One region of the Lactobacillus sp. UMNPBX1 genome, then DNA from elsewhere that is predicted to be linked to it. Evidence: predicted binding sites of a transcription regulator. Region 1 holds the regulator's gene; each other region holds the start of a gene.
The links. The regulator NrdR, encoded in region 1, represses ribonucleotide reductase genes. The targets are predictions, from matches to a motif close to ACACNATATATNGTGT.
Positions count from the first base shown of each region.

Region 2: pnuC (nicotinamide riboside transporter PnuC) is a predicted target of NrdR. The motif match lies at 3,276-3,291, and genes of this name have one in related genera.
Region 3: CP352_RS04385 (deoxynucleoside kinase) is a predicted target of NrdR. The motif match lies at 3,091-3,106, and genes of this name have one in related genera.

Region 1 is NZ_PCZI01000004.1:97,599-105,039, reverse strand. It holds gene thrS (threonine--tRNA ligase) at 1-1,888, opposite strand, end outside; gene dnaI (primosomal protein DnaI) at 2,174-3,082, opposite strand; gene CP352_RS04000 (replication initiation and membrane attachment family protein) at 3,102-4,436, opposite strand; gene nrdR (transcriptional regulator NrdR) at 4,439-4,906, opposite strand; gene coaE (dephospho-CoA kinase) at 4,909-5,511, opposite strand; gene mutM (bifunctional DNA-formamidopyrimidine glycosylase/DNA-(apurinic or apyrimidinic site) lyase) at 5,508-6,338, opposite strand; gene polA (DNA polymerase I) at 6,347-7,441, opposite strand, start outside.
Region 2 is NZ_PCZI01000008.1:46,766-54,206, forward strand. It holds gene CP352_RS05875 (prolyl aminopeptidase) at 1-195, opposite strand, end outside; gene CP352_RS05880 (ABC transporter ATP-binding protein) at 317-1,921, shown strand; gene CP352_RS05885 (PAS domain-containing protein) at 2,070-2,810, shown strand; gene CP352_RS05890 (hypothetical protein) at 2,854-3,165, opposite strand; gene pnuC (nicotinamide riboside transporter PnuC) at 3,420-4,160, shown strand; gene CP352_RS05900 (DUF3290 domain-containing protein) at 4,264-4,713, shown strand; gene CP352_RS05905 (DUF421 domain-containing protein) at 4,713-5,360, shown strand; gene CP352_RS05910 (hypothetical protein) at 5,362-6,183, shown strand; gene CP352_RS05915 (exonuclease domain-containing protein) at 6,199-7,155, shown strand; gene CP352_RS05920 (DNA/RNA non-specific endonuclease) at 7,165-7,441, shown strand, end outside.
Region 3 is NZ_PCZI01000005.1:72,418-79,858, forward strand. It holds gene CP352_RS04365 (ABC transporter permease) at 1-120, shown strand, start outside; gene CP352_RS04370 (ABC transporter permease) at 120-1,076, shown strand; gene CP352_RS04375 (aldo/keto reductase) at 1,180-2,007, opposite strand; gene nagB (glucosamine-6-phosphate deaminase) at 2,134-2,853, shown strand; gene CP352_RS04385 (deoxynucleoside kinase) at 3,148-3,795, shown strand; gene CP352_RS04390 (deoxynucleoside kinase) at 3,813-4,499, shown strand; gene CP352_RS04395 (hypothetical protein) at 4,613-5,071, shown strand; gene CP352_RS04400 (Cof-type HAD-IIB family hydrolase) at 5,119-5,919, opposite strand; gene CP352_RS04405 (NCS2 family permease) at 6,148-7,441, shown strand, end outside.

The DNA of each region.
Region 1 (7,441 bases):
TAAAGTCATCTAAACTCTTAGAAATTTCTTCGTCAGTACCGTAAGGACGTACGTTTACGCCATTAGCGTTCATTTCGTCATCACCTAATACCAAAGTGTAAGGTACCTTTTGAGTTTGTGATTCACGAATCTTGTAACCCATCTTTTCGTTACGAGTATCAACTTCTGCTCTGAAGCCACGCTTAGCAAGTTCTTGACGAACCTTTTCTGCATATTCACCATGAGCATCAAGGTTAACTGGGATAATTTCAACTTGAACTGGTGCAAGCCAAGTTGGGAAGGCACCCTTGTAAATTTCAGTAAGGTAAGCAATGAATCTTTCCATAGTACCAACAATACCACGGTGAATCATAACTGGACGGTGTTCTTCCCCATCTTGACCAACGTAAGTTAAACCAAATCTTTCTGGAAGCATGAAGTCAAGTTGGATAGTTGACATAGTTTCGTCATTACCCAAAGCAGTCTTAGTTTGAATATCAAGCTTAGGACCGTAGAATGCTGCTTCACCTTCAGCTTCAACATAGTCAAGGCCAAGGTCATCCATAGCACCCTTAAGCATCTTTTGACTTCTTTCCCACATTTCGTCATTTGCAAAGTACTTGTCAGTATTCTTGGGATCACGGTATGAAAGTCTGAAGTAGTAATCAGTAATATCGAAGTCCTTGTATACGTCCATGATTAACTTCAAAATCTTAGCGAATTCAGTTTGAACTTGATCTAAGGCAACAAAAGTATGACCATCATTCAAAGTCATTTCACGTACACGTTGAAGACCTGACAAAGCGCCTGACTTTTCATATCTGTGCATCATACCAAGTTCAGCAACACGAAGTGGCAAGTCACGGTATGAACGAATGTGGTGCTTATAAATTTGAATATGTGAAGGACAGTTCATTGGACGAAGTTCAAGCATTTCGCCATCACCCATGTCCATTGGTGGGAACATGTCATCACGGTAGTGTGCCCAGTGACCTGAAGTCTTGTAAGCATCAAGGTTCATTAATACTGGAGTATAAACGTGTTGATAACCGTCAGCAACTTCACGGTCGATGATATAGCGTTCAACAACACGACGAATAGTAGCACCCTTTGGCATCCAGTAAGGTAGACCAGCACCAACCTTAGGATCAACGAAGAAGAGGTCAAGGTCACGACCGATAGTTCTGTGGTCGCGTTCCTTAATTTCTGCACGACGCTTCAAATCTTCCTTTAAAGCAGCTTCCTTGAAGAAAGCAGTACCGAAGATTCTTTGAAGCATTGGGTTGGATGATTTACCAAGCCAGTAAGCACCAGCAACTGACAAAAGCTTGAAGTGCTTAATCTTACCAGTGTTTGGCAATAAAGCATCAAAGCCAAAGTCAACGAAATCACCTAACTTGTAAGCATCAACCTTGTCACTGTCAATTTCCTTCAAAAGGTCGCTCTTATATGGATCATCCTTGAAAATATCTTCAAGTTCTGACTTATCCATCACAACATGTTCAATTGCTTGACCACTCTTGATCAACTTCTCCATAGCTTTTTCAAGTTCTGGCAATTCAGTAACCTTAATTTGGTCATCTTTGTCAGTATCTACGTAAAAGCCGCCTTCATCAGCAACATGTTGACCCAAACGAAGTTCTGGGTACTTATTCTTAGCAACTGCTTCAAGTGCAAAAGCAGCAGTAGCTCTTAAAATATCCAAGCCTTCTTCATCCTTGTCAGTAAGAATAGCAACTTCAACATCATTGTCAATTTCATAATCAAGTGGCTTAACAACGCCATTTACTTTAGCACCAACGGCAGCTTTTCCAAGAGATGTAGCGATTGATGAAGCTACTTCCTTAACTGAAACAGCCCTATCAAAATCTTTCTTTGAACCGTCTGGCAAAGTAATTGAAAAACTCATATTTTTACCTCCAATAAAAAAATCCCAGTGCTAATAAAAGCACTGGGACGTGTTAATTGCGTGGTTCCACCCAAAATTCAGGTTAGCGTACGTCTAACCTCTCGTATAGATTGATAAAGGTATCCAGCCTCTTAAAATTCAATTTTGGGAATAAACGATTGGGGTGATTTTCTAATGAAGAACTTCCAGAACTAGGTCCTTCTCTCTGAGCCGAACATCATCATGTCTCGTTTAATTAACTTCAATTATACGCATCAAAGTGAACGATGCAAGAACTTTTTGAAATTAATGCGAAAAATTTCGTCGATCAGGACCGGAAACTACTACTTCTTTAGCTAAAAAACGTACTCGTTGCATTAATCTTTTAGCTTTAACTGGATCAGTTGCATTACGGGTTTCCTCAAAGTGTGACTCTAATGCTTCCATATCTAAATTAGAAGAGAAAAAGGTTGGCAAAACATTATCCATTCTTGCCTGTAAAATTACTCCTAAAACGTCATCACGTGACCACTGACTTAATGTTTCTGCCCCAATGTCATCCAAAATTAAGACATCGCATTCAGCTAAATTCCTGATCTCATCTTGCAAGCTGTTATCACCAAAATGACTCGATAAACCTGCAATAAAAGTCGGAACGTGTAAAAATACAACATTCCGATCAAAATTAGTTGCTACATAGTTTGCAAGTCCCGCTAGCATATAGGTCTTCCCGATCCCAAAGTCGCCCGACAAATAAAGGCCTTGTTGGTGAGGATCAGCTTTGTACTTTTTCAAAAAATCATAAATCAGGGTTAAAGCTTGCTGGCGATCATTTGTAACCTCAATATCACTTAAATTAACATCATGCAATTTAGCAGGCAGATCAATTAAATGAAGACGCCGCTTGGCTGCTCGTTGCTGATCTGCTACAATCTTAGCCTCGGTAGGTTTGTAACGTACATCAATTACTTTGCCGTTTAAAAATAATTGCGGAGCATAACCGGCCAGCACCTGATTCTGACTATGTTTTTGCGCATAATATTCATAGATATTGGCCATACTATTTCGAATCATCGCCTTATCTATTTTTTCCCTATTTGCCTGCAAAAACGCTTGCACATCTGGATCGTGTAAAGCAGTTTTCAACAGTTCTTTCTCATTACCTAAATTACGCTCTTTAACTATTTTTTTAAGCAAATCACCAATTGCTTCCATTATTTCACCTACCCTCTATTTACTTATTTTTCAGATCCTTAAAGATATCCTTCAGCTGTTCTGTTGACATACCTTCATTTTTAGCCTTTTTCTTGCTCCAATCGGTACCTTTTTCGACTCGCTTATTTTGTCGATATGACTGTCGATTTTTCTTTTTAAGAATATCGGCTTTACGTTTCTTCACATATTCAAGAGCTTGTACCCCAGTACTAATACCACCTTGCAGCCAATCATTAGCTATTCGATAAGCACGATTAGAAGTTACAACAGTATCATAGGTCAAACAGGTATGAATCAAAATATTAATCAAATCTTCCGGCAAGCCATACTGCGTGTGCAGCTGATTAATAATATAGTTTTCGCCTGGAGCTACAATTCCACCCTTTTCAGTTTTTAATTTGTATAAAAATTCAGATGGGGAATTTTCATTAGCTTCGAGTAACAGTTTTCTATCATTAGCGTCCAAACCTTTGATAGTCGCAATAGCGCGCTTTTTGCCTTCTTCAATTTGTTTTTGAATGTTTTCCCTAGTATGCAATCGTTTATAATTTTCTGCTATGGTATTACTAATTTCATGCATGTTTAATTTATGTGTACCATGCAAACAGGGAACAGTCTCATCCACAAATTCCTGTTCCGATAAATTATATGTCTGTATTAAGCCTCGAATTTGGTTCTTTTTAATTTCTACTTCTTGAGCTGGAATTTGATAGACATTATATTGATCTTTAATTAGATCCCAATCAATTGGATCCTGGGCATTAATTTCAGCAGTTTCTATCTCAGGCGCTTTATTTTCCTGCGCAGCTTCTACTACCTCATTAGATGGATTAATTGCTTCATCCCCTGGCAAGCGAAAAACATCAAAAAAGTTGGCTGAGACATCGCGCGCATTCTTGATTGGCTTTTCACACAGTTTTGCTTCCTTAGCAAAAGCATGACTCAAGTCATGAAAGGTTGGGCTGCCAACTTTTTCTTTCAACAAACTTGCTAGCAGTGGTGTTGCAAAAAATTTGTCTGCACTAGGAACCTGTAATAACTTAAAAACAATGATATTATTGAAGACATTATCCGCTAAAAAAGTTTGCACTAAACCTACGGCTTCCAGTTTATGCAAAGAATGAAACATATCTTTCAAACTACAATCAAGTTGCTCCTGTAGTGAATAAATTCCCTTTGCATCAGAAACAATACCATATGGATCATAGTCATTGATTAAAGTCTGATACAAGGCAATTGCCACCGCGCCAACCAAAGGCTGATACAGTTTAATCAAGATTTTCTCATTCTCTGGAAAAAGGGTAATCTTGTTGGCTACATAATAAAGATGCTTAGGATCAGACGTTGCAAACATGACTAATTACCCTTTCCCTTTTTGGCCATCATATCTTCCATTGTCTTCATAAAGCTAGACATATCCTTGAACTCACGGTAAATTGAAGCAAAGCGAATATAAGCTACGTCATCCAAATTAGCCAAATCATCCATGACATACTGACCAATCTTCTTAGATGAAATTTCACTAACGCCTTGTTTTCTTACCTTATTTTCGACACGATCAACCAATTGCTCAAATTGTTCACTACTGATTGGCCGTTTTTGTCCGGCTGCCATTACTCCGTGCAAAATTTTCTTTCGACTGAATGGTTCACGGGTACCATCATTTTTTACTACCAACAAAGGAGCAGTTTCCACTCGTTCAAAAGTAGTAAAGCGAAAACCACAATTTTCACATTCTCTGCGCCGTCTAATAGCCCGGTTTTCATCACTAGGCCGCGAATCAATAACGCGAGAAGCATTTTGATGACAATTTGGACATTCCATAGCTATCCCTCTTCTCTAATCTTTACCAATAATTGTGCTAGTTTATTCTCTAGTTCTTTTATTGTACCAGTATTTGCCACTACAAAATCGGCCATTTTTTCTTTTTCAGCTAATGGCATCTGACTATTAATCCGCATTCTTGCTTCCTCGTCAGATAGATTATTACGCTTTTTTAAACGTTCAATCTGTAATTGCTCAGGAAGGGTAATCACTAAAACTCCATTAGCTACATGTTTTTTATCCAATCCCGCTTCAAAATACACTGGTGCATCTAAAATAACAAGAGCAAAATTCTGATATTCTTTTATCTTTGCTACTGTTTTATCGAAAATTAACGGATGCGTCAACTGATTTAATTCAGACAAGGCTCTTTTATTACTAAAAACTAATTGCCCTAATTTTTTACGATTTATTGTTTGGTCTGAATTTAAATATTCTACCCCAAAATGATCTTTAATCACTTGCCAAGATGCATTGCCCGGTTTCATCAGTTCGTGGGCAACTTGATCACAGTCAATAATCGGAATGTTTTTCTTTTTAAAAAAATCATCAGCAGTACTTTTACCGGTGGCAATTCCACCTGTTAATGCTAAGACATAACTCATTTATAAATCACCTGACAATGAGGACAAAAAGTGGTTCCCCGACCATTAACCTTAATTTTTTCAAATTTAGTACCACAAACTGGGCAGGGCTCACCTACATGACCGTAAACTTGCAATTTACTTTGAAAGCCACCAACTTGTCCATTCGCATTCAAAAAGGAATGAACTGTAGTACCTTGCAGCTTAATTGCTTCGGCAATAATTTTATTGATCTGATCATGTAATTCAGATACTTTTTCCACAGGAATTTTATTGGCCTGACTTAAAGGATGAATCTTGGTTCGCCAAAGAACCTCATCAACATAAATATTACCTAAACCCGCAACAACAGTCTGATCAAGCAAAGTATTTTTAATATTTTTCTTTCTGCGACTTAGAGTATTAATAAAATAATCTGTTGAAAATTTGGCACTATTAGGCTCAGGGCCTAGTTTGCCAATTCCAGTAGTCTGACGCTCGGTCCCGGTTAAAATTAACTGCATCCGGCCAAACTTGCGCACATCATTATAGCGCAAAGCGGTCTGATCAGTAAAAATAAATTCCACATGATCGTGCTTATCCTTAGGCGCATCAGACGCAGTTAAATGATACTTTCCTTCCATTCGCAAATGAGAAACAATCGTTAAATTATCACTCAAGCGAATAAGCAAATACTTGGCGTAGCGATCAATATCGATAATCTTTTTACCAGGCAATTCAGATAAAAATTTTTCATGATCAGTCGCCACAATTTTTGGATACCACAAAATCACTTTTTTAATAGTTTTTCCCTTAACTAAGGGAAGCAGCGTTCTTCGAACTGTTTCAACTTCAGGCATTTCAGGCATTTTATCACCTACTTTGCATCATACCAATTGTGTCCCCAGCCAGAATCAGCAATCAATGGCACATCCAACTTAACAGCTGATTGCATTACTTCAGGCACAATCTTTTTAATTGTTTCTAACTCATCTTTTGGTACATCAAAAATCAATTCATCGTGTACCTGCACTACCATTTTAGTCTTCAAATGTAGTTCATCTAACTTCTTTTGCATATTAATCATTGCAATTTTAATAATATCGGCAGCTGAACCTTGAATTGGTGAATTAATAGCAGTTCTTTCTGCAAAGGCACGAACGGTGTATTTCTTAGCATGAATATCTGGTAAATATCTGCGGCGGTGCATGATCGTTTCTGCATAGCCTTTATCACGGGCTTCTTGTACCGCCCTATCCATATAATCCTTAATCTGTGGGTATTGTTCAAAATAATTATCAATAAATTCTTTAGCTTGTTTTCTTGAAATACCTAGGTTCTTAGACAAGCCATAATCAGAAATACCATAAACAATACCGAAGTTAACTGCCTTAGCATGACGACGCTGAAGTGGAGTTACTTCATCTGGAGAATCTAAATGGAAGATCTTCATCGCAGTATGGGAGTGAATATCGTAGCCCGTCTTAAATGCTTCTTGCATATGAGCATCACCAGAAACATGTGCCAACACACGAAGTTCAACTTGAGAATAATCGCAAGAGAAGATATAACCATCAGGATCACTTGGTACAAATGCCTTTCTAATCTGCTTGCCTTCTTCAGTACGAGTTGGAATATTTTGCAAGTTAGGATCAACACTAGATAAGCGTCCCGTTGCAGTTAAAGTTTGCAAGTAGCGCGTATGAACACGACCATCAGGTTGGATTACGTCAAGCAGTCCCTTAACATAAGTTGATTGGATCTTAGCGATTTGACGGTAGTCAAGAATTTCTTTAACAATTGGACTTTGCGTCTTTAATTGATCAAGCACTTCAACAGAGGTTGAGTATCCAGTCTTAGTTTTCTTCAAAACTGGCAAGCCTAACTTTTCAAATAAGATATGTCCTAATTGCTTAGGTGAATTTAAATTAAATTCTTCCCCGGCTTGTTGATAGATCTTTTTCTCTAAATC
Region 2 (7,441 bases), on a different contig from region 1:
ACCAAGCTGATCGTACATAGTAACTTGCACGTTCAAGCCTTGCTTTTTCAATTGTTCTGCAGTGTCTTCCCAATATTCGTGATTGCCGCCAGGACCACCATGCAAAGCTAGAAGATGAATGTCGCCTTCACCTTGGGTGTTGGTCCATAAGTGATAACCGTTGTCTAAAGTAATAATTTTAGTACCAGTCTTCATTAAAAGTTCCTTTCTGCTTTTCATTAAAAATTAAAATGATTACTCTAATTATCGTATCTAATTGAGAAAAAGACAAGCTAGCGGGTATAATGTTTCTAACGGGATAGAAAAGGAGAAATTAATGAGCCTGAAGTACGCTAAAAAAAGCCAAATTATTAGCTATACCATTTTGGCCGCAATCAAGGCCTGCAACATCGTCTTTGTAGCTTATATGGTACAAATTATGTTGAATGTTGCTTCGTCAGGATCGCATGATTATCTGCATTTGATTCGCCTGGCTGCTTTGACTGCCTTAGGTCAGATGTGTTTTATGGCCAGTAACTTTGTCTATGAAACGGTAAAGATGGGCATTATTCGTGACGTGAATATGACCTTTAAGCGCGCTAACTTGCGTTATTTGGTTGATCAAGGTGAGCCTGATATCAAGAGCGGTTTATCACTGATGACCAACGATTTAAAACAGATTGAAACTAATCGGATAACGGCACAATTGGATATGATTTTCCAAGGTTTGTCGTTTTTCGGGGCAATTACTTTTGCTTTTTATAGTTCATGGCAGATGACCCTAGTATTTTTGATTGCTACGCTTGCGCCAGCATTAGTTCAAATGATTACTAGTCCTATCATTACACGTAAGTCCAAGATTTGGGCAACGACTAACGCTAACTATACGCAAAATGTGTCCGATTCATTAAATGGGGCACAGGCTACCAAGCTTTATAACGTGCGCACCAACATCGTTACACGAGCAGCTGGTGCGGCCCAGGCAATGGAGAACGCTCTGCGTAATATGACATTGACTCAAGCTTGGGCACTAGAATTAATTTATTCAGCTGCTGAATTGTTTTGCTTCATCGTACCATGTACTATTGGCGGTATTATGATGATGCAGGGAAATTTAAAGGTGGGTACATTAGTAATGATGGTCGATTTGGCCTTGAACTTTATCACGCCAATCGTGACTCTTTTTAACGAATTTAACCAAGTCAAGTCGACTGTGCCAATGTGGGAAAAGACCCAGCGCGCTTTGCATCACGTGCTGAAAGATGATAAGCAGAAGATCGATCATTTTGATGGTATGGAGGTTGAACAACTATCTTATGTTACAGGTAGTGATCACAAACGCATCTTTGAGAATGTGAACTTAACAGTTAAGCCGGGTGAAAAAGTTCTATTGATGGCGCCAAGTGGTTGGGGCAAGACCACCTTGCTTCGCTTGCTATTAGGTTTGAGAAAGCCCAAAGATGGTAAAATTTTGATTAATGGTACGGATGTAACGGGAAATTGGGATGCTGCCCACAATTATTTTTCCTATGTTAATCAAAAGCCATTCATGTTTGATGATACATTGCGTTTCAACATTACGTTAGGACGTAAAGTGAGTGACGAGCATTTGAAAGAAGTTATTCATGAGGCTGGTCTAGATGAATTGGTAAAGGAACAGGGTCTAGACAAGGCTGTAGGTGAAAACGGTAGTGGCTTGTCGGGTGGACAAATCCAAAGAGTAGAAATTGCCCGTGCGCTTTTATCAGATCGGCCGATTTTGCTAGCTGATGAAGCGACAAGTGCACTTGACCCGAACTTGTCGTTAGGCATTCATAAGACGCTGTTGAAGAATCCACGTATTGCTGTTATTGAGGTGGCTCATAAGATTTCACCAGAAGAAAAAGCGATGTTTGACGTGATCATTCATTTGGACACTCATACAATTGAGACAAAGATGTAAAGAGTTGATCGTTGATCAGCTCTTTTTATATAAAATAATATATAATTTAGCTAGCGAAAATATTTTATAAAATATATTAAAATCGTTGAACTGAAACCACTTACATCATATAATTAGGTTAACAGAGTTCATACGAGGAGGTTTTACTATGGCTGAACCAAAATGGCTTAAAGATATGAATGCCGATGAATACTTAAAAGAAGATTTCGATGCAAAGGGCAAGTCTAAATATACAGTTGAGGGAATTGATAAAAATGATCCTGATTGGTTAGATAAAGCCGCTAAGAAAGTCCACGCTGCAGAAGGCGACGACTACGTTAAGCTTGATAGTGGTTTGTTAACTGTTAATCAAATTAACTGGATGCTGCAAAATACTATTGGTGAAATGACTTTTGTTGACAGCAACAACCAATTCTTGTGGTACAACCGTCCTAAGGATCCAAATGCTAAGATGAAGGCTAAGCGTACACCAGAACAAGTTGGTGACACTATGAAGGCAATTCACCCAGACGTTCGTGACGTTATTCCTAACGCTAAGAAGGTTGTACATGCGTTACGCACTAAGGAAAGTGGACACGATGATGTTTACATGCCTGTTCCTACTGGTAATTTGAAGGAATTGGTTTTGCACTACTACAAGCGTGTTGAAGATGACGAAGGCAATTATGCTGGTATTTATGAATGGGTACAAGATTTATATCCACTTGTTAAGTACTTCTGCGAAACTACGGGCCAAAAGTTGGTTGTAGATGATGACGCAACAACTGGTGCAACTTATCGTAGAAATTCTGATCCAGACGCCGCAACTGGTGCATCAACTAAAGCTGCAGAAGTTAAAGAAGAAAAGCACGAAGAACCAGATACTACAACTGGTGCTTCGCAACATTAATATCAATTGCAATTAAAAAAGTGACTCAATCGAGTCGCCTTTTTTAATTAGATAATCTGACTGCGATCATTATTTCATCAGGCAGATTTTCACAGGTGATATTCTCCTTAGGATAAGCAAAGTAAGGAAAAACTTCGTAATTTTCAGGAAGATGAGTGTTGATAAATCTCTTGAGCTGGTGGTGAGTGATAGTTTCATTTGCCGCCAGGTTAATTCCAGAATAAGTGCCAACCATGTTGCCTTCAGGATCGTAATAGTTGATAGGCAATTGGTAGTTTGGAGTGTTAGTTGCCTTAGTAGGAAGAATTTGTTGGAATATTTTTTGAGGAACATAAATTAGTTTGTTTTTTAGCATATATATACACCTCTATCATTTTTGTGACATAGTGTCATTTTACTAAAAAACATAGTTTTAAGCTACTTTTTAATTTTGACTACAACATATAGATATAGTTTATGCTAATAACACAATATTTGGTTGAATTCAATCTTGTATAAAATTTATCTTTCTATTAGGATAGATATCGATGTGCTTTTTTGTATAGCACGGATAAGGCACAAGATCTTGTATTTTGCGACCTAAAATAAAAAAGGGGAATGTTGAATAGGATGGAAAGAAAACACGAAAATTATTTTGTTTGGCTATTTAATCAATTGAAAGGCTGGCCAGTTCAAAATTACTGTTTATGGTTTTTTGCGTTTGGATTTCAATTAGCTTTGCTGATTCAAGGCAAAATTACAAGCGTAACTTTGATTACTTTTATTGGTACGCTTTTGGGTACACTTTGTGTATTGGCAATTAACGCTACTAAGGCAATTAATGGTTGGTTGGGGTTGATTTCAGCTGCTTGTTTTATCTATGCAGGTTGGTCAGCTAAGAATTATCTTTCCATTTTTGAACAGATTGCTTATATTGCAACTTTAGATTTACCAGTTATCATTGCCGTTAGATCATGGAATGACGATACTAAGAATCATTTGAGAAAATTTGGTTCAAAGGAATGGCTTATTGCTATTGTTGGAACTTTACTTGTTTATGTTGTATCCGGCTTTTTGATTGGTAAATTTACCAATGATCCTCGTCCTTGGATTGATGCTATTAGTTTTGCTATTTCATTAACTGCTGGGATCATGTGCTTTATGCGTTACAACAATCAATACTTTTGGTGGACTGCTAGTGGCGTCTTCCAGTTGATTCTTTGGGGCGTAACTTATGCTCAAGGTGATGCAAACTTAGCCATGGCAATTAATTCATTGATCTATGTAATTAATGATGTGTTAGCCTTCACTGTTTCACCATGGTTTAACATGGGCCGTCGCAAAGCTGGATTAAAAGAAATTCAAAAATAATTAATAATAGTGAAAAGTGAATAATTTCTAGTAAAAGTAGTACGAAAGTGCTACTTTTTTTCTGTGTTAGAATGAAAGAAAAATATGAAGGGTGAGGTAGAGCATGACCTTTTATACAATGAAATATATTCAAAATAACCAGAATACTAATCAGGCAGTATTATATGCTTTGATGTTGGTGGCGGCGTTAGCAATGATAATTTTTGCTTTGCTATATTTACATAACCGTTTTGCAACCAAGTATCGCGATTTGGGTATTATTGCCTTATTATTTTTGCTTTTGTTTGCCGGTACGCAATATGAAAAATATGTGCAACTTAATACGCAAAAATCACAGGCGATTCAAATCGTGCCATTCATCAAATCGATTGCTAAAGATGAAAATGTTTCGACTTCTGATGTTTTAGTTAGTTCAACGGTTTTAACTAATGGCATGATCGTAAGGATTGATTCTAAAAATATTGATTATCAGTTAAACCTTAATGATGATCGCAATACTTACACATTAACGCAAGCCCATGTAATTGATCATAAAGTAGAGGTAATAAAATAATGCAACTAGATTACACACAATTATTCATTAAGTTTGCTCTCGGTATCTTAACTTTAATCATTCAAATCAATGTCTTTGGTAAGTCTAATCTGGCTCCTACGACTGCATTAGATCAGTTGCAGAATTATGTTTTAGGTGGAATTATTGGTGGCTTGATTTACAATCCTAGTATTACAATTCTTCAGTTTTTCCTAGTTCTAATTGTTTGGACGTTGGTTGTTTTTATTTTGAAATTCAGCCGTGATCACAATAATTGGATTAGAGGGATTATCGATGGTAAACCTGTTCAAGTAATTAAAAATGGCAAGGTGTTAGTGGGAAACTGCATGAAAGCAGGAATCTCCGCTAATGAATTAATGTTTAAATTGCGCAGTCGAGGTATCTACTCTGTTGAAAAGATTAAGAATTGTATCTTTGAGCAAAACGGGCAATTAACTATTATTGAAAATGATGAAGCTAACATTCGTTTCCCAATAATTAGTGATGGTCAGGCTAATATTGATGTCTTAGAGTTGATTCACAAAAGCGAAGCTTGGTTAGAGCAACAAGTTGAAGAGGCAGGTTATAATAGTATCAGTGATGTTTTCTTAGGAGAATACATTAATGGACAATTACGCTTGACAGGTTATTCAAAGGGAAAGAGATAAAATGGCAGATTTAGTGACAGCAAAAAAATGGCTGAAAAATGCTAACACGGTGATCGTAACGGCTGGTAATGGCATGGCCAAAGAAGAGGGACTAGATATCCTAAGTGAAGAAGGCTTTGATGATCAATTTGGCAAAATTGCAGATAAGTATGATGTGCATACAATTGGGGATGCATTAGATAAGAGGTTTGATACTTGGAGCGAGCAATGGGCTTTTTGGAGTGAGCTAATCAACGAATATTCCTTACAATATGAGCCTAGTGAGACGATGCTTGCTCTAAAAAAGCTAATTCGTGATAAAAAATATTTTATTGCGACCAGTACATTCGGGCACTTTTTTGAAAATGCAGGCTTTAATGAAAATCGAATTTTCAATGCCTTTGGTGATTGGACTAAAATGCAGTGTTCTAGCGGGATTAATCATGGTCAAAAGGATAACCGTGAAGTAGTAGAACGCTTTATGACGGCAATTAAGAACGGCAACGTAACGGCAGATTTAGTACCAAAGTGCGAGGACTGCAATAGTCCAATGGAATTGCATATGCCGCTGAATGCTAACTTCTTCCCTGATACCGATGCTAATACGCGTTTTCGTTGGTTTCTAACGGGAGCCGAGGACAAGAATGTCGTAATTTTGGAATTAGGCGTAGATGAGACCAGTCCTCAATTACTTGATCCAATGGTAAAGCTAGTGCAGCAATTTCCTAATTGGCATTATATTGCCGCTGATTTAGCTGATGCAGATTTGCCAGCTGATCTTAAGAAACGAGCAATGGGTTTTGATAGCAATTCGCACGAGATGCTGATGAATTTGATTAAATAATTAAATAGGTGAAGAATGAGTATTTACATAAAAAATGGAATTTTACATGTAACCGGTGCGCAAGACAAGTTGCGTAAAAAAGGACAGGAAAAGCCTGACTTTTTGACCAATTATACAATGCTTGATATTGAAACAACGGGCTTATATCCTTACCGTGATCGAATTACTGAATTAGGTGGGGTTAAGGTACGTAACGGTCAAATTGTTGATCAATATACTAATTTGGTGAAGTTTTCCAAGAATAATTCTGTTCCTGCTTTTATTACTAAGCTAAATGGAATTACTGAAGAGCAAATTGTGAAGGAAGGGATTCCGGCTGAGCAGGCTATTCGTGAATTTCGTGAGTTTATTGGTGATGACGTTATCATTGGGTATAACGTCAATTTTGACTTGAACTTTTTGTATGATTTAAGTCAAAAATATGGCTTACCAGTGCTTGATAATGATTACGTTGACGTATTGCGTTTGGCGCGGACATATTATCCACGCGAGCGCCATAACCGTCTGCTTGACTGCATGCAGCGGGCTGGAATTGCTCAAGTTGAGGCTCACCACGGTTTGCAGGATTCTCTTGATACGATCAAGGTTTATGATGACTTTGCCCAGCACTTTACTGATGATTTATTGGAAAAGGCACAAAGCAAGATTAAGAATATCGACCTAACTACTGGCGAATTGGATTATGTTGACTTAGGTTGGCACAATCCGGTTCAAAATAAGAATATCGTTTTGTCTGGCAATATTCATATGAACGAAGCTGAAGCGGGCAAGATGATCAACAATATGGGCGGCCAAGTTGACAATTCAGTGTTAGCAACGACTAATTACTTAATCATGGGTGATCAAGATTTCTTTAGAAAAGATAATCAGGATTTGAATGCAGCACGTGATTTGATCAAAAATGGTGCTAAGATTAAGCGTTTTTCGGAGACCTTTTTCTTAAGCATGCTTGATGATTGGGCTCGTAGTTAGAGGAAAAAGATGACACGAAGAAGACGAAAAAAACAAGGAACGGTTGTTTCATCATTAATTGTCTTAATCGCGATTTTATGGGGAGTTTTTACTAAAGCTGGCAGCGATCCAAATGGTAGCCAGTTTTTGCGTGACTTTACTGGCAATAATGATGAACATGTAACTAATACAATTAGCGATGCATCAAAAGCCAAGACCAATTATGGAGGTCTATCGCCAACTGATTATCAAAAATTAGCTAATTTGAATTTTAAGAGTGGCAGTCGCGCTTATACCGAAGTCAACC
Region 3 (7,441 bases), on a different contig from region 1:
GGTTTGCTTTTTAAAACTAAGAAGAACCGCAGTGATTACTACATTCCAACCAGAAAAGAAAAAGGACCCAACAATGGTGTTGATGGTCCAGGTAGAAAAGTAATCGAAGGAGAAAAATAATGAATTTCGTTACAATGATGGCGTTAATTGTTTCATCCACTTTAGTTTATTCTGCGCCTCTAATCCTAGCTTCTCTTGGTGGTGTTTACAGTGAAAACTCTGGGATTGTTAATATTGGCCTGGAGGGTATCATGACCATGGGAGCCTTTGCGGCGATTGTCTTCAACCTAACTTTCGCTTCAACTTTTGGTGCAGCTACTCCTTGGCTTGGCACTCTAGTCGGCGGAATTGTTGGTTTGATTTTTTCATTGCTTCACGCTGTTGCCACAATCAATTTTCACGCTGATCATGTCATTTCCGGAACAGTGCTGAACATCATGGCACCACCTTTAGGTGTTTTCTTGATCAAAGCAATTTATGATAAAGGCCAAACTGAAAATATCACCGCTAACTTCGGCTACTTCAGCTTTCCTGGTTTAAGCAGCATTCCCATCGTTGGGCCAATCTTCTTCAAAAACACCTCTGCCCCTGCTTGGATTGCCATTATTCTTGCTATTTTGATGTGGTGGATTTTATATAAGACTCGCTTTGGCCTACGCTTACGTTCATGTGGTGAAAATCCTCAAGCAGCTGACACAATGGGAATCAATGTCTATGGCATGCGTTATGCAGGTGTATTAATTTCCGGCTTTATGGCAGGTCTTGGCGGTGCCGTCTTTGCTCAAGCAATATCTGGTAACTTCTCTGTTTCTACTATCGTTGGACAAGGATTCATGACTTTAGCTGCCGTTATATTTGGTAAATGGAATCCAATCGGTGCAATGCTCTCATCCCTTTTCTTTGGTTTTGCTCAAAGCTTAAGTATTATTGGACATCAACTGCCAGGAATCGATCAAATTCCATCCGTTTACATGCAGATTGCACCTTACGTTATTACAATCATCGTTTTGGTCCTCTTCCTCGGCAAGTCAGTTGCACCTGCCGCAGATGGGGTTAACTACATCAAATCGAAATAAGAAAAAAAGGTTGTTTCACATGAAACAGCCTTTTTTTACACATGTCCACATAGTTATCCACAAGATATAGTGATTATATGTGATAATCTTACTATATCTTGTACTAAATAACAGCTAACGGCGTTTTTTCAGTTGGCATTGGAAAATCACTGTTAAGCAATCTAAGCTCATCATCTGTAAGTTTAATCTTTTGTGTTGCAATATTTTCCTTCATGTGTTCTACACTACTTGCCTTAGGAATCGTTAAAACATTGCCATTGCGCATCGTCCAAGCTAGCATTATTTGATGAGGCGTAACGCCATGATCACGTGCAACAATTTTCAAATTACGCGTAATTCGAATTGTGTTGCCCTTGCCTGAATTAAATGGTGAATACCCAATAAAGTTTACACCGTGCTCTTCTTGCCAAGCTTGCAGATCAAATTCTGTCCCACGTTCACTGATATTGTATAAGTCTTCATTAGCAAAGCATTCTTCTCCACCTGGCACTGTAAAAAGCTCCTGCATATCAGCCGTATCAAAGTTGGATACACCCCAATAACGGATCAAGCCATCTTTTTGTAATGCTTGTAAGCCGCGGATCGTATCAGACAAGCGGTGACTACCCCGCCAGTGTAATAGATAAAGATCCAGATGATCTGTTCCAAGGCGTTTTAGACTGGCTTCTAGACTCTGACGTTCTAGTTTTGGCGTTGCATGATAGGGGTAGAATTTTGAAATCAAAAATAATTTTTCGCGATCATATCCTTTAATCGCTTCACCAATTAGCTCTTCGCTTTGGCCATCCCCATACATTTCGGCTGTATCAATTACACTCAAGCCATGATCAAGGCCATAGCGAATAGCTGCTATTTCATCTTTTTTCTTTTTAGGATCTTCACCCAAACCCCAGCTGCCAATTCCTAAACCTGTTAGTTTTTCAAAATTCATCCTCGTTCACTTCCTTATGTTCAAATTTTAACATAATTGATTCGTAATTATTTTTATCAACCAATTGACAAAATGGTCTATTCCATTTTATAATGGACTAGACCAGTAAATGAGGAGGTCTTAATTATGAAAGTTATTGTTACCGAAAATAAAATTCAAGGTGGAGCAAAAGCATTTGAAATTTTTGAAAAAGGAATCAAGAACGGTGCTAAAGTCTTAGGTTTGGCAACCGGCTCAACCCCTGAAACACTTTACCAAAACTGGGTAAAAAGCGATCTTAACTGTGAAAATCTTACCAGCATTAACCTCGATGAATACGTTGGTTTAACCCCAGATAATCCTCAAAGCTACCACTACTTCATGCAAAAGCATTTATTTGACAAGAAGCCATTTAAGAAGACTTACGTTCCTGACGGTATGGCAAAAGACGTTGATGCTTTTTGTAAAGACTATGATCAAATTATCAAAGACAATCCTATCGACATTCAACTATTAGGAATCGGCCGCAATGGTCACATTGCCTTTAACGAACCAGGCACTCCATTCAACATCGGCACTCATGAAGTTAAGTTAACCGAAAATACTATCAAGGCTAATGCTCGCTTCTTTGACAGTATCGATGAAGTGCCAAAGAGTGCCATCTGCATGGGTACTGCTAATATTATGCAATCTAAGAAGATTGTTTTGATGGCTTTTGGTGAAAAGAAAGCTCACGCAATCAAGAAAATGATTGAAGGCAAAGTCACTGAAGAAGTACCTGCATCAATTTTGCAAAAACACCCAGATGTAACGGTGATCGTAGACGAGGCTGCCGCACAAGAATTAGACGACAAATACAAGAACTAAAAACAATAATTTAATTATCAGCATAGAAAAAGCTAGGCTTTCTACAATCGTGGAAGACCTAGTTTTTTTATTTAGCAGCCTGTATCTACAATGAAATATACTTCACAAAATTGCATTTTTATATAAAAAATGAAGCATAATTCAGTTTTTTATTGAATTATGTTTCATTCCTATTCGATTTTTTATTTCTACCCTTGACTTTTAGATGTGAAACATAATCAAAAAATCACTTGTGTGCCACAACATATCGTATTAAACTTAATAATTGTCTACATATGGTATTTAAGAAAGAATGTGATTCAAGTTATTGTTTTAAGTGGGCCAATTGGAGCCGGTAAATCCAGTTTAACCAGTATTCTAGCTGAACATTTAGGGACTCAGGCATTCTATGAGGGCGTTGATAACAATCCCGTATTGCCTTTATACTACAAGGACATGAAGCGTTACACTTTTTTGCTTAACACTTACCTCCTTAACCACCGTTTAGCACAGATCAATCAAGCAATTCAAGAAAAAAACAGTGTCTCCGATCGTTCTATCTATGAAGATGCACTGTTTTTCAAGATGAACGCCGATAGCAAGGTCGCTGATCCAACCGAGTTCAAGATCTACGATGACTTACTCGACAACATGATGGAAGACACTCCTGGCAATCCAAGTAAGAAGCCTGACTTACTGATTTACATTCATGTCTCCCTTGATACTATGCTTAACCGAATCAAGAAGCGCGGTCGTTCATTTGAGCAAATCAGCACTGATCCAGGTTTGAAAGATTATTACGCAAGACTTTTAAAGTACTACAAACCATGGTATGAAAATTATCATGCCTCACCAAAGATAGAAATCAATGGCGACAAACTTGATTTTGTTACCAACATGGATGCACAAAAACAAGTACTTAAAGAAATTGATGAAAAGTTGCATGAAATCGGCAACTTATAAGAAAAAGAAGGAACGTGATGACAGTTATTGTTTTAAGCGGGCCAATTGGAGCCGGTAAATCCAGTTTAACAGGTATTTTATCTAAATATTTAGGGACTAAGCCTTTCTATGAAAGTGTTGATGACAATCCAGTTTTGCCACTTTTTTACGCTGACCCTAAAAAATATGCATTCTTATTGCAAGTATATTTCTTGAACACACGCTTCCACAGCATTAAAGACGCGCTCACTGAAGATAATAACGTCTTAGATCGTTCTATCTATGAAGACGCCTTATTCTTCCAAATGAACGCTGATATCGGCCGTGCTACTTCTGAAGAAGTCGATACTTACTATGAGTTATTGCACAATATGATGAGCGAACTAAAACGGATGCCTAAGAAGAATCCTGACTTGCTCGTTCACATTAATGTTTCTTATGATACGATGATCAAGCGAATTCAAAAACGTGGCCGTCCTTACGAGCAGCTGAGCTATGATTCAACCTTGGAAGACTATTACAAGCGTTTGTTGCGCTACTACAAGCCATGGTACGATAATTACGACTACTCACCTAAGATGGAAATTGATGGTGATAAGCTTGACTTCATGGCTAATCCAGCTGATAAGCAAATAGTCTTGGATCAAATCACTGACAAATTAAAAGAAATGGGCAAGTTGCCTGCAGATTGGAAAAAGCCAACCGATATTCAAATCGAAGCATAAATAAAAACATTCAATTTGCGTACGAATGCATTTTGAATGATTTTTTGTTTACAGTGAATTTTTCGCTTTATTTTTGTATAATTTGAAAAAATGTGTTTAAAGGAGGAGTTTTTATGTTATCAACCGTAACCGGTGGACAATGGTTTTTCCCACTTATCATAGTTTGCTTAATTTTGGGCATTGTCGCAATCATCGCTCAAAAGAAAAAGTTGACTAAACTAAAAAGAATAACCGATAACTTTGCCTATGCAATATTAGTTATTCTCTTAATCATTGAATGGATTCTATATTTTCAAAAACAATTTAATTTTATTACTCCAGCAATCTACACCCTTGTTGTCATCTATCTTATTGGACGGCAATTACTAACCAGATACCGTTCTTCTCTATTGAAAAAATTAGGAAGCAAATATAAGCAACTGACAATTGGACTTGATACTATTTATATTCTCCTGGTTGCCCTATTACTTTTAATCGGATCTAAATTTTCAACTATGGGCTGGATCATTGCTGGATTAGTTATCGTAGCCTTTGGCTTCGTTAGCTACATCTTTGAAAAAGACAAACAATAATTTCCCAGGAAATAATAAATCGCATAGAGCTTCTATGCGATTTTTATTTATTCAATTTTTGCTAATGCCTTCGCAACCCCATCATGATTGTTATCAGCAGTAATTTGTGCCGGAGCAAATTTTTGTTTTAGTTCTGCTGGGGCATTACCCATTAAAAATGGATACCCCACTTCTTCCAACATATCTTCATCGTTATAGTTATCGCCAAAAGCAATGCAATTTTGCAAGTCTACGCCATATTCTTGAGCAACTATTTTGACTGCACTGGCTTTACTTACACCTTTTAAAACTATTTCTAGTAAAATCTTGGAAGATCTAACAAAAGTCAAATCAGGATATTTAGCAGTTAATTCCGCCTGCATCCGATCAAGATCTTCAGGTTCACCCATAATTAAGCCTTTGTGCACGCCTTGCAGTTTAGCAATTTGTTCAATCGTAGTTGGTGTGGCTTGAACTTTCACAATACTTTCTTCATGTTCAACTCTTGGACTCTTTTGTTCACTGCAATACCAAACATAGCCGCTATAGATATTCCAAGCTGCATCATTATCTTGCTCATCAACGTAGCGGCAAATTTCAGCTGCTTCTTTTGCATTAAAAAAACGGCTGATTAGTACTTTGCCTGTTTCATCAAGGGCTAAAGCACCGTTATAGGCGATAAACGGACAAACTTTCAAAATTTGATTAACCACTGTCATCATCCCTTTAGGAAGACGTGCTGATGCAGGAACGAAAATATTACCATTAATAATTTGTCTACGAATTGCATCCCGCGTTGCGACGGTTACCTTTAAATCATCATTAATTAATGTGCCATCAAGATCTGAAAAAATAAGTTGTGCGGACATTCTTTCACCTTTATTTCTTTTTTAATTCTTATATCCTAGGATAATGCTTTGTTTATGCTAATGAAAGCTGATTCAATTAAATGCATTTCCTATCATTTAAAGATAAATTGCAATAAATGCCCAAGTAATCATTAAAATAATTCGCGTTTACAAATTTATTTATCAATGCTAAAGTATAAGAGTTGTGTTCAAGAAGTTAAAACACGAACAATATTTTGGGGAGATAAAATGAATTTTATAAAAAGCTACTTTCAATTGGATAAGTACAAAACCAACATTCGAACTGAATTTATTGCTGGTTTAACTACCTTTATCAGCATGTCCTATATTTTGTTTGTTAACCCTAGCGTACTGGGCGCCAGCGGTATGAATACCGGTGCAGTCTTCACCGCTACTGCTTTAGCTGCCGCTCTTGGTACTGCAATCATGGGGATCGTTGCCAACTACCCAATCGGTGAGGCACCAGCTTTGGGAATCAATGCCTTCTTTGCTTACACCGTATGTATTGGAATGCATGTTTCATGGGAAACAGCCTTGGCTTCAGTTTTCGTTGCATCAATTATTTTCATCTTAATTACTTTATTCAAATTAAGAGAAAAGATCATTGATTCAATTCCAGCTGACTTAAAGTTTGCCATTTCTTCTGGGATCGGCTTATTCATTGCCTTTTTAGGTTTACAAAATGGTAAATTGATCGTTGCTAATAAATCAACTTTGGTAGGTTTAGGATCATTACACGATCCCCTCGTTTGGATCACTATCTTTGGTTTGCTAGTAACTGTCATTTTGATGATCTTGAACGTTCCTGGTGCAATCTTTATCGGAATGGTTCTTGCCGCTATCTTCGGGATCTGCACTGGGCAAATTGCATTGCCACACAAGGTGATTTCTACCGCACCTAGCTTAGCTCCAACCTTTGGTCAAGCTATTTTCCACGTAAAGGACATCAACTCCGTGCAAATGTGGGTTGTTGTCTTAACATTCCTGCTTGTTACTTTCTTCGATACTGCAGGTACCTTAATCGGACTTGCTCAACAAGCTGGTTTCATGAAGAACAACAAGATGCCACGTGTAGGTAAGGCCTTAGCAGCTGACTCAAGTGCGATGGCTGTTGGTTCAATCCTTGGTACTTCACCTGTTGGTGCCTTCGTTGAATCAAGTGCTGGTATCGCCGTTGGTGGCCGTACCGGTTTAACCGCAGTTTTTGTAGCGATCTTTTTCTTAATCTCAATGATTTTCAGTCCATTGCTTGGTGTTTTCACTAGCCAAGTTACTGCTCCTGCCTTAATCATTGTTGGAGTATTAATGGCACAAAATACTGCTCATATTCATTGGAACAAGTTGGAAATTGCAGTTCCTGCATTCTTGATTATTTTAGGGATGCCTCTTACTTACTCAATTTCAGACGGTTTATCATGGGGCATGATCACCTACCCTATCTGTATGCTTGCTGCTAAGCGTGGCAAGGAAGTCACACCGATGATGTGGGTACTGTTTGTAGTATTCCTGATCTTCCTGTGGG